2 regions of the Arthrobacter sp. AOP36-C1-22 genome follow, and region 1 is predicted to be linked to the other one. Evidence: predicted binding sites of a transcription regulator. Region 1 holds the regulator's gene; the other holds the start of a gene.
What was found. The regulator HspR, encoded in region 1, represses chaperone genes until heat shock. The targets are predictions, from matches to a motif close to AAGTTGAGTCNNNNNGACTCAACTT.
Positions count from the first base shown of each region.

Region 1 (3,205 bases):
TCATCAAGGAATCGTTCCTGCCCAAGGCCGCCCGTGTGCTGGCCCCCGGCGGCATCTGGCGCCTGGCCACCGATTGGTCGCAGTATGCCGAACAGATGCGTTCGATCCTCGACGCCTCGAAGGATTTCACCTCCCTGCACCCCGGCGAATGCGCCGGGGAGGACTCCCCCCTGAGCCGGGTCCGCCGCGACGGTCTGGAGGGCCACGACCCGGAGCCGGGTTTCACAGACGATCTCGGGGGGTGGGCCCCACGCTACGCGGGGCGGGTGCGCACGAGCTTCGAGGCCAAGGCCGTGGCCGCGGGCCGTCTGGTCTTCGATCTGGCCTATCGCCGGGAACCGGAGGCGGACGGGGACCGCCGGGGGCCGGTCAGCTGAACGGAGGGGTCCCCCCGATGAGGATCCGGGCCAGGTTGTGCAGCGAGAGCGTGCCGGGGTCCCGGTACCCGTATTCGGGGTCATCGGATCCGGGCACGAAGCGGGAGGTGTTGTGCCCGGTGACGGCATGCAGCCCCGATTCCGGGTGTCCTTCCACGGCGAACGGCAGCCCGGCGACCGTGGTCCGCCCACTGAGGAGCCGGCCGCATCGGGCCAGCAGGTCCCGGCTCGCCACGGCCTCGTATCGGCGGCTTGGTGGGATGCCCAAGTCAGACGGGTCCCGCAACAAGCGGTCCGGAATTCCCGCCGAACCAATGGTGGCCAGTGTGTCGATCAAGGGGCCCGCCTGGCCGGCCGGGGGTGGTTCGGCATCCAACCGGGCGAGCGCGTACGCGGCCAACGTCGCCCCGTAGGAATGTGCTTCGATCGCCATCCTGGCCGTACGGGGAAGGAGCTCCCCGACCCGACGGATGTCGAAGGCCAGCCGCGCGGCACAGGTCCGGGCGGTACGGTCCGAGAGGGCCCTGAACATCCCCGGTGCGGGATACCCGAGCCAGGCGATGACGGCCGGGGCTCCGGCACCGGCGGCCCGCTGTTCGAGCAGGAGTTCGCCGGCTTCACGGGCCGTGCCCCACATGGCGGTTCCGGGACGGATGCCTGCCCCGGAGACCTGCCAGGTCAGGTGGGTGGCATGGTCGGGGTCCCCGAGCACCACGGCCGCCAACGGATGCGGTCCTTCCAGGTCCAGGAAGAGCAGCCGTCTGGCGGGAAGCCGCCGGTGCATGGACGTGGGCCTCAGCGCATGGGCGACCCCGTCCACTGCCGCCTTGCGGTCCTGATCGAATCCGTCACGCCGGCCCTTGGTGATCTCGAAGCCGCGCTCCGCCCGCTCGATCAGCTCGGCAACGGTCGCCAGCGTCCCGGGGACCATGAGGTGTCCGCCTAGTCCTGGGCTCGCCAGATGACGACGGCCTGGCTGCGGGCCCTGGGGCGTTCCCCCCGGGCCAGGGTGACGACGTCACCGCCGCCGGCTCCGGCGGCAAAGACCCGTTCCATCTCCGAGGACCTGCGGTCGGCTTCGGCCAGTTCCTGACTCAGTTCCGCCACACGGGAACGCAGCGCCGCAACCTGGTTCTCGAGTTCCAGGACCCGCCGGATCCCTTCCAGCGAGACCCCCGCCTTCGAGAGGCTCTGGACCTCCCGCAGCAATTCGACATCATGCTTGGAATAGCGCCGCTGCTTGCCGCGCTGCCGCGAGGGCGAGACCAATCCCATGCGGTCGTACTGGCGCAGTGTCTGCGGGTGCATATCGGCCAGTTCGGCCGCGACGGAGATCACGAATACCGGGATGAAACGATCGTTGATGGCCAGTGCCTTGCCTACCGCCATGTGCTTGCCTCCTCCTGGTGTGTTCGGTTCCGCCGTGCTTCCCGCGCCCCGGGCCCGCCGCTAGAGTACCGCCTTGGTGGCGATCCCGGCGCGGGGATCCGCGTCGGCGGTTGCTTCGGCGAAGGCCTTGACGGCTTCCTGCGCCTCGGCATTGAGCTTCTGCGGTACGACGACCTCGACGGTGACCAGCAGATCGCCGACGGCCTTGGACGTCTTCACCCCGCGCCCCTTCAGCCGCAGGGTCCGCCCCGATGAGGTCCCGGCGGGGATCTTCATCTTCACGGTCTCCCCGGTCAGCGTGGGGACCTCCAACGTGGCTCCCAGGGCGGCCTCGGAGAAGCCCACCGGCAGGTGGATCCGGATGTTGTTGCCCTCGCGGGCGAAGAAGGCATGCGGTTTGACCGAAACCTTCACCAACAGGTCCCCGTTTCCTGCCGGGCTGCGCTGGCCCTTGCCCCGGACCCTGACACTCTGGCCGTCACGGATGCCCGCGGGGATGCGCACGTCGATGACGTCGCCATCGGGTTCGCGCAGTCCGATGCTGGTGCCGCGGATGGACCCGGCGAAGGAAATCGTGGTCGAAGCGGTCCGATCGGCGCCCTTCTGCGGGGCCTGCTGGAAGCCGCCGAATCCGCCACCACCAAAGAGGTCCGCGAATTCGGGGGGAACCTGGCCGCCTCCGGGGAACCCGCCACCGCGGCGTCCCCCGCCCCCCTGGTTGAACAGGTTGCCGAAGACGTCGTCGAATCCCGCGCCGCCACCGGAGGGCCCCCCGGCGCCTCCGGAGGTGAACCGGGCGCCGGATCCCATCGCCCGGATGGCGTCGTACTGTTCGCGTTCCTCGGGGTCGGACAGCACCGAATTGGCCTCGGTGATGTCCTTGAACTTCTTTTCCGCGGCCTCATCGCCGGGATTGGTGTCGGGGTGGTATTTGCGCGCCATCTTGCGGTAGGACTTCTTGATATCGGCGTCGCTGGCGTCCTTGGAGACGCCGAGGGTGGCGTAGAAATCCTTGTTGACCCAATCCTGACTGGCCATCGGGCGCCTCCTGTTTCCTGGTTGTTTCTCAAGCTAATGGGGTCCCGGCCGCCCCACCGGTGGTGGGGCGGCCGGGGGTGGTTCATTCTCCCGTGGAGACAACCACCTGGGCGGCACGGATGACGCGCTCGCCCTTCTGGTAGCCGATCCGCAGGACCTGGGCCACGTGGTCCTCGGGGACCTCGGAGCTGGGTTGCTGCATCAGGGCCTCGTGGAAGTTCGGGTCGAAGACGACCCCCACTTCCTCGATCCGGGTCAGTCCGTGGCCCGCGAGGATGGCGTCGATCTTGTTCGCCACCGCCGCGAACGGCCCTTCCTCGAGATCGCCGTGCTTGCGGGCGGCGTCGAGATCGTCGAGTACGGGCAGCAGGCTGACGAGCACCGACTGGACGGCGAGGTCG
Region 1 is NZ_JBQSWW010000016.1:68,960-72,164, reverse strand. Features, by position in the region: gene trmB (tRNA (guanosine(46)-N7)-methyltransferase TrmB) at 1-377, shown strand, start outside; gene ACT3S6_RS10420 (alpha/beta hydrolase) at 370-1,308, opposite strand; gene ACT3S6_RS10415 (heat shock protein transcriptional repressor HspR) at 1,320-1,766, opposite strand; gene ACT3S6_RS10410 (DnaJ C-terminal domain-containing protein) at 1,827-2,804, opposite strand; gene ACT3S6_RS10405 (nucleotide exchange factor GrpE) at 2,887-3,205, opposite strand, start outside.

Region 2 (3,205 bases), on a different contig from region 1:
CCCGTCGTCGCGGTGATCGGGTTCCAGGACGAGGCCGAGGCGTTGGCCCTGGCCAACGACACCACCTACGGGTTGGCCGCGACCATCTGGTCCCACGACATCGATCGGGCCATCCGGCTGGCCCGTGGGGTGCGGGCCGGCACCGTGGCCGTCAACGGCTACAGCGAAGGCAACATCACCACCCCGTTCGGTGGCTACCGGGCCTCGGGCTTCGGGGGGCGCGACAACGGGTTGGAAGCCTTGGAACAGTACACCCAGCTCAAGACGATCTGGGTGACCGTCAGGTCGTGATGACCACGATCAGGGCCAGCACGCCCAGGATCATGACGGCGCCGGCGGTCCAGAAGATGGCGGCCACATCGGCCTCCAGGCGCCCCTCGGCGATGCCACGGGTGCGGGCGGAGTAACGGCGGCGCTGCGTCACGTAGATGGACAGCGCCCCCAGGCCCCCCACGGCCACCAGGATCAGGATCGAGGGGCCGTAATGGTGCATCCAGCGCATGAACACGGCGCTGACCACGAACAGCGACAACGTGGTCCGGCCCCAGGACATGACGGTGCGTTCGGGTTGCAGTCCTGGGTCCTGGTGGCCGCGCGTGATGGGGATGGTCATCGAGGGACCTATCCGGAGACGACGAGGACGACGACGATGACCGCCGCGGCCAGTGCCCCGCCGATGCCCAGCAGCGGCACGATCGCCGGGAACGGCAACGGACGGTGGTTGCGCATGCTCGACTCGATCCGCAGCCAGCGGAACACCGCCCCGGCACTGATCAGCAGGCCCAGGCAGATGACCAGGATCGAGATGGCCTTGCGCAGGTCGGTGGGAAAGGCGTCGAAGGCGAAGGCCTCCAAGGCGATTCCACCGGCCAGGAAGGCCAGCGAAGTGCGGATCCAAGCCAGGAACGTGCGTTCGTTGGCCAGGGTGAACCGCGGGTCGGGTTCGTTGCCGCTGGGTAGCGCCTTGCGTGCCAGCCATCCGCGTTCGCCTTCGTCGGCCACCGTCGTCCTCCCGCTGTTGCCCCAGCCGCCACCGGCTGCTCTCGCTGGAAATCCTACCGGTCACAGGCCTCGCCCGCCGGGTGGAAACCGTGCGGGGAATAATGACGACCGCATCACGTTAACTTGAGTGACATACACTCAGGTCTATACTTGAGCGTAAGACACTCAAGTTCCTTGGAGGGAAAATGCCAGCGTTCTTCGGACCCACCGGATCGGGAAGCGGCTCGTTTGATGACTTCCTGGCCCGCTACCTGCAGGGCCAGCGAGCCGCAGCCGCAGGCCGCCCCATCGACATCACCCGGCTGCTCAGCCGGCGCACGCACGAACTGCTCGGGCAGGCGGCGGCCTTCGCCGCCGAACACGGCCATGCCGAGGTCGACGCCCTGCACCTGCTGCGGGTCCTCGTGGCCCAGGACGGGCCGGCCGCCCAGTTGCGGGCCGGCGGCATCGACGTGGAGGCCATCGCCCGCAACGCGGAACAGCGTCTGCCGCAATCCTCCGACCGCCCCACCGGCGGGGCCCCGGCACTGACGGCTTCGACCCAACGGGCCCTGCTCGACGCCCGCCAGGTCGCCCGCGCCTTCGGCTCGACCTACATCGACCCCGAGCACCTCTTCGTCGCCTTCGTCGTCAACCAGGACTCCCCCGCCGGGCAGGTCCTCGCCGCCTCCGGGGTGACCCCCGAAACGTTGCAGAACATCGGGGCCGCCGCCCAGCAGGAAGCCTCCGGCCCCCAGGACGGCCCCGCGCAGACCGGGGCCCCGACCGATTCACCGACCCCGATGCTGGACACCTACGGCACGGATCTGACCGCACTGGCCCTCGAGGAGAAACTGGACCCCGTGATCGGCCGGCAGGAGGAGATCGAGCAGACCATCGAGATCCTGGCCCGTCGCATGAAGAACAACCCGGTGCTCATCGGCGAAGCCGGCGTCGGCAAGACCGCCGTCGTCGAGGGCCTGGCCCAGGCCATCACCGCCGATTCGATCCCCGCCCAGCTGCAGGGCAAACGCGTCATCTCCCTGGACCTGCCGGGCATGCTCGCCGGCACCCGCTACCGCGGGGACTTCGAGGAACGCCTGACCCAGACCATGGACGAAATCGCGGCCGGGGACGGCGAGTACATCGTCTTCATCGACGAGCTGCACAACGTGGTCGGCGCCGGCGGCTCCGGGGAAGGCGGCATGGACGCCGGGAACATCCTCAAGCCGCGGCTGGCCCGCGGGGAACTGCGGCTCATCGGCGCCACCACGTTGGCCGAGTACCGCAGCGTGGAGAAGGACCCGGCATTGGAGCGCCGCTTCCAGCCCGTCACGGTCGGCGAACCCTCCCAGGAGGATTCCGTGAAGATCCTCACCGGTCTGGCCGGCCGCTACGCCGAACACCACCAGGTGACCTATACCGAAGGTGCCCTGCGGGCCGCCGTCGACCTCTCCTCCCGCTATCTCACCGACCGTTTCCTGCCCGATAAGGCGATCGACCTGATCGACCAGGCCGGGGCGCGTCTGAGCCTGCGGCGCGGCCCGACCGTCGACGTCCAGGCGCTGCGCCGCGAGCTGGAGACCCTGCGCGAACGCAAGAACGACGCCATCGCGGCCGAACGCTTCGAGGACGCCGGATGGCTGCGCGATGAGATCGCCGCACTGGCCGAGCACCTCGACGAGCTGATTGCCGGGACGCAATCCGACGGCACCGACGACGACACCGACGGCACCAGCGTGGTGGACGAGGAGCAGATCGCCCAGATCATCGCCCGGGCCACCGGCATCCCCGCAGCCCGGTTGACCGAGGGCGATCGGGCCCGGCTGGCGAAGCTGGAGGAGGAACTGCATGAGCGCGTCATCGGGCAGGACGATGCGGTGGGCGTCATCGCCAAATCCGTACGGCGCAACCGCACGGGCATGGGCGATGCCTCCCGTCCCGTGGGCAGCTTCATGTTCCTGGGGCCCACCGGGGTCGGCAAGACCGAGTTGGCGAAGTCGCTGGCCCAGTCGCTGTTCGGCCGCGAGGAGGCGCTGCTGCGCTTCGATATGAGCGAATTCGGTGAACGGCATACCGTCTCGCGGTTGGTCGGGGCCCCTCCGGGCTACGTCGGCTACGGCGAGGCTGGACAGCTGACCGAACGGGTGCGCCGCAACCCGTATTCGGTGCTGCTGCTCGACGAGATCGAAAAGGCGCACCCCGACGTGTTCAACCTGTTGCT
Region 2 is NZ_JBQSWW010000006.1:144,457-147,661, forward strand. Features, by position in the region: partial or broken gene ACT3S6_RS05610 (aldehyde dehydrogenase family protein) at 1-291, shown strand, start outside; gene ACT3S6_RS05615 (DUF202 domain-containing protein) at 281-613, opposite strand; gene ACT3S6_RS05620 (YidH family protein) at 622-1,002, opposite strand; gene ACT3S6_RS05625 (ATP-dependent Clp protease ATP-binding subunit) at 1,188-3,205, shown strand, end outside.
Region 2: the regulator HspR is predicted to act here: its motif matches at 1,150-1,174, upstream of ACT3S6_RS05625 (ATP-dependent Clp protease ATP-binding subunit).